2 regions of the Mesorhizobium sp. WSM2561 genome follow, and region 2 is predicted to be linked to the other one. Evidence: predicted binding sites of a transcription regulator. Region 2 holds the regulator's gene; the other holds the start of a gene.
The links. The regulator PhoB, encoded in region 2, activates phosphate uptake and scavenging genes when phosphate is short. The targets are predictions, from matches to a motif close to TGTCATNNANCTGTCAT.
Positions count from the first base shown of each region.

Region 1: M727_RS0120390 (esterase-like activity of phytase family protein) is a predicted target of PhoB. The motif match lies at 969-985, and genes of this name have one in related genera.

Region 1 covers NZ_AZUX01000023.1:98,447-100,845, forward strand. The annotation lists gene M727_RS0120385 (GH25 family lysozyme) at 1-895, shown strand, start outside; gene M727_RS0120390 (esterase-like activity of phytase family protein) at 1,046-2,399, shown strand, end outside.
Region 2 covers NZ_AZUX01000016.1:185,822-188,220, reverse strand. The annotation lists gene pstB (phosphate ABC transporter ATP-binding protein PstB) at 1-113, shown strand, start outside; gene phoU (phosphate signaling complex protein PhoU) at 149-865, shown strand; gene phoB (phosphate regulon transcriptional regulator PhoB) at 873-1,562, shown strand; gene M727_RS0115695 (ROK family protein) at 1,726-2,399, opposite strand, start outside.

The DNA of each region.
Region 1 (2,399 bases), on a different contig from region 2:
GCCGCCCGCGCCGGTGGCGTCGGTCGGCGCTGCCGATGTCGAACCCGACTTCGCGCCGGAGGAGGCGACGGAGCAGACTGTGGCAATGGCCACTCCGGAGCCTATGGAAAGCATCGAACCGCCCGCCGAGCCGATTGCCCTGGTGGCGCCGACGCGGCTGACACGGGCAGCACCGATGCTCGCCGAGCCGGTCCAGCGCTATCGTTTTCGCGACGCCAAGCCGATCAATTTCGGCAGGGCCTCGCCCAGACACCTCGCCGTTCACGGCGTCGACGTGTCGCGCTGGCAAGGCAACGTGAACTGGGCGAAGCTGCGCGCGCAGGGCGCGAACTTCGCCTACATCAAGGCGACCGACGGCGGCGATCACCTCGACCCAATGTTCAGGAAGAACTGGCGCAATGCCGACGCCGCCGGCCTCAAGCGCGGCGCCTATCACTTCTTCTACTGGTGCCGCACCGCTAGTGAGCAGGCCGACTGGTTCATCCGCAACGTGCCGAGGGTCGAGGGCGCCTTGCCGCCGGTGATCGATGTCGAATGGAACGGCGAATCCAGCTGCAAGCGGCGGCCGTCGCGGCAGAAGGTGCTGGAGAAGATGCAGGTCTTCATGGACAAGCTCGAGCGCCACTACGGCCAGCGGCCCATCATCTACACCGCGCCTGATTTCTACCGCGACAATCTCAGAGGCGCATTTCTGGACCATCCGTTCTGGCTGCGCGCAGTGGCACAGCACCCGTCAAAGGTCTATCCCGGCCGCAAATGGGTGTTCTGGCAGTATTCCGGCTCCGGCCTGTCGCATGGGGTGAGGGGCCGCATCGACCTCAACGTTTTCCACGGCGACGAGAGAGCCTGGCGGAACTGGGTTGGCGGGCGGCAGATGGTGGCCGAGGCGGAGTAGGCGGCCGAAGAAGCGCCCATTTGCAGGCCAGCATGAGGTGAATATCGACGGACCTGACCGCCCGTCGCGGAAGTGTCATCGAACCGTCATCGCATTGAAATGTCGTTCCCGCAAAGCAGGTGGCTTCCATTCGAACAGGAGACGCCGCCCGTGCCCCGCCATTCCGCGCTTTTCGTCCTGACGGCAGCGCTTGCTGCCTCGGTTTCGCTGCCGGCCCATGCCGACATGATGTTCAACCGGGTCGCGAGCTTCGCAGTCGCCGGTAACCTGCCGGCAGACTTCGAGAAGACCACGCCGACTTCGTCCGAGATCATCACGGCGAGCGAAGACGGCATGACGCTGGTTTATTCCGATAGCCCGCTCGGTGCGGTCGGCTTCATCGACATCGCCGATCCCAAGGCGCCCAAGGCCGGCGGCATCGTCAAGATAGCAGGCGAGCCGACCTCGGTTGTGGTCATCGGCGGCAAGGTGCTGGCCGGCGTCAACACGTCGGAAAGCAAAGCCAGGCCTTCGGGCAACCTCAGCGTTATCGACCTTGCCTCCAAGGCGATCGAAAGCACTTGCGACCTCGGCGGCCAACCGGACTCGCTGGCGTTCAGCAAGGACGGCAAGTTTTTGGCCATCGCCATCGAGAACGAGCGCGACGAGGATCTGAACGACGGAGAAATTCCGCAGATGCCGGCGGGCGACCTTAGGATTTTCACGCTTGCCGAAAGCCAGCCTGATTGCGCGACGATGAAGACAGTCAACCTGGCGGGCATTGCCGAAGTCGCTGGGGAAGATCCCGAGCCGGAATTCGTCGCCTTCAACGAGGCCGGCGAGATCGCGGTCACGCTGCAGGAAAATAACCACATCGCCATCGTCAACGCCGAAACCGGCGCGATCGTCACGCACTTCTCCGCAGGCTCGGCCACTCTGGACAAGATCGACACCAGGAAGAACGGCGCCTTGTCCTTCGATGGCAAGATCGAAAATGTCGCGCGCGAGCCCGACGCCGTGAAATGGCTCGACAATGACCGCCTCGCCGTCGCCAACGAAGGCGACTACAAGGGCGGCTCGCGCGGTTTCACGATCTTCAGCAAGAAGGGCGAGGTGCTCTACGAATCCGGTTCGTCCTTCGAGTACCAGGTCGCCAATGCCGGCCATTATCCCGACGACCGCAACAAGAAGGGCGTCGAGCCGGAAGGTCTTGAGACCGGCACGTTCGGCGAGGACAGGCTGCTGTTCGTCGCTTCCGAGCGTGGCTCCGTTGTCGGCGTCTACAAGGACACGGGTGCGGAGCCAGGGTTTGTCCAGATCCTGCCGTCCGGCATCGGCCCGGAAGGCCTGGTCGCGATCCCGTCGCGCAATCTCCTGGTCACCGCCAACGAGGCCGACCTGGTCGAGGACGGGCTCGCCCGCTCGCACGTGATGATCTACGAGCGCTCCGAAGGCCCCGCCACTTACCCGATGATCACGGCAAACCTTACGGCAGACGGCACGCCGCTCGGCTGGGGCGCGCTTT
Region 2 (2,399 bases):
GCACGGCGATGTTCCATCTCGGCTATCTGGTCGAGGAGGGCGCGACCGACAAGATGTTCACCAACCCCGACGATAAGCGCACCCAGGACTACATCACCGGCCGGTTCGGCTGAGCGGTCCGGCGAATTTCGAACACGAGGACAGCACCATGGGTGAACACACCGTCGCATCTTTCGACGAGGAACTGGAGCACATCGACCGGCTGATCCGCGACATGGACGAGCTCGCCGCCGCAATGGTCGCGGCCTCGATCCGCGCGTTGCTTGCGTCGGACAATGCGATGGCGCAGCGCGTCGTCTCGGACGACGCCATCATGGATGCGCGGCAGCGCGAACTCGACGACAGCGCCATCACGCTGATCGCCAAACGGCAGCCGATGGCGCAGGATCTGCGCGCAGTGGTTGGCGCAATCCGCATGGCCGGCGATCTCGAGCGCATCGGCGATCTGGCCAAGAACATAGCCAAGCGGGTCAGCGCAGTCGGGCAGAGCGCGACGCCGCGGAATCTGTCGCACGGTATAGATGCGATGGCGGATCTCGTTCTTGTGCAGCTGCGCGGCGTGGTTGAGCACTATGTGTCGCGCGATGCCGGCGCGTTGAAGGAACTGCGCGCCGACGACCAGAAGATCGACGTGAAATACACGGCGGTTTTTCGCGAGCTCCTGACCTACATGATGGAGGATCCGCGCAACATCACCGCCTGCACGCACCTTCTGTTCTGCGCCAAGAATCTCGAGCGTATCGGCGATCATGTCACCAACATCGCCGAAAACGCCTATTTTGTCGTGACCGGGCAGCAATTGCCGGCGGATCGCCCGAAGCTCGACGAAACGACGATGTCGGCGCCGGCGACAGGACAGGAGTGACCGGCCGATGATCGCGCCGCGCATCATGGTGGTGGAGGATGAAGAGCCGCTGGGCGTCCTCCTCCGTTACAATCTTGAATCCGAAGGCTATCAGGTCGAGGTGGTGACGCGCGGCGACGAGGCCGAAATCCGGCTGCAGGAAAACGTGCCCGATCTTTTGGTGCTTGACTGGATGGTGCCGGCGGTTTCCGGCATCGAGCTTTGCCGGCGCCTTCGGGTGCGCCCCGAAACCGAGCGGCTGCCGATCATCATGCTGACCGCGCGCGGCGAGGAGAGCGACCGGGTGCGAGGCCTTTCGACCGGAGCCGACGACTATCTGGTCAAGCCGTTCTCGACACCGGAATTCATGGCCAGGGTCAAGGCGCTGCTGCGCCGCGCCAAGCCCGAAGTGCTGTCCAGCGTGCTCAAGGTCGGCGACATCATGCTCGATCGTGAATCGCACCGGGTCTATCGCAAGAAGAGCGAGATTCGGCTCGGGCCGACCGAATTCCGGCTGCTCGAATTCATGATGCGCCACCCGGGCCGGGTCTTCTCGCGCAGCCAGTTGCTCGACAATGTCTGGGGCGAGACGATCTACATCGACGAGCGCACGGTGGACGTCCATGTCGGCCGGTTGCGCAAGGCGGTCAACAATGGTCGCATGCCCGATGTCATCCGCACCATCCGCGGCGCCGGCTATGCGATCAGGGAAGACTAGCTGATATTCAGGTGATGCCGGCCTGCGAACGGCTGATACCTGCGCTTCCGGTGCTGACGTACCCGAAAGTACGCTCCGCTCCGGTTCTCGGAATCCACCATCCTCGGCGCGGCCTGACCGGAACACACGCCAAGTCGCGATCCGGGGATCCCTGCCTTCGAACTCAAGCCACGTTCTTTCCCACCGAGCCGGCTCGTGCCTGGATGCTCGGCGCGAAAATCTCCTGATCGACGAAGCTCAGCGCCCGCATGGCGCAGCCTTCGCGGATCAGCGGCAGCTCGTTCGGCTCGGTGTCGAAGGAAATCGAACCCGAATGCTGGCCGCCAGCGGTCTGGGCGATGGCCTCGCGCAGGGCCGGTTCGATCAGGTCGAAGGCGGCAGCGCTGGCGCCGACCATGGCCACCGGTGCCGGATCGATCAGCGCGAACAGGCTGCCGAGCCCGAAGCCGAGCGCTTCGCCGGCCTTGCGGTAGGCTTCGCGCTCCGGTCCGTCCGTCTGGCGCGCCCGGGCCGCCAGTGCCCGCATCTCGGCGTCGCTGACATCGGCGACCGGCTCGGCGTTCTCGCTCAATTGCCTTGCGTTGCGCCAGATGGCGTAATTGCCGGCATAAGCCTCGACGCAGCCGCGCCGCCCGCAGCGGCAAAGGGCGCCGCCCGGCCGATGGATCATGTGGCCGAATTCGCCGCCCGAGGAGTGGGTGCCGGTGAACAGCTCGCCCTTCAGCACCAGCCCCATGCCGATGCCGTGCGAGAGCAGGATGGCGATGAAATCGTCGCGGTAGCGATGCGGGTGGCGCCAGCGCAGCGCCACGGCCATCATGTTGCAGTCGTTCTCCA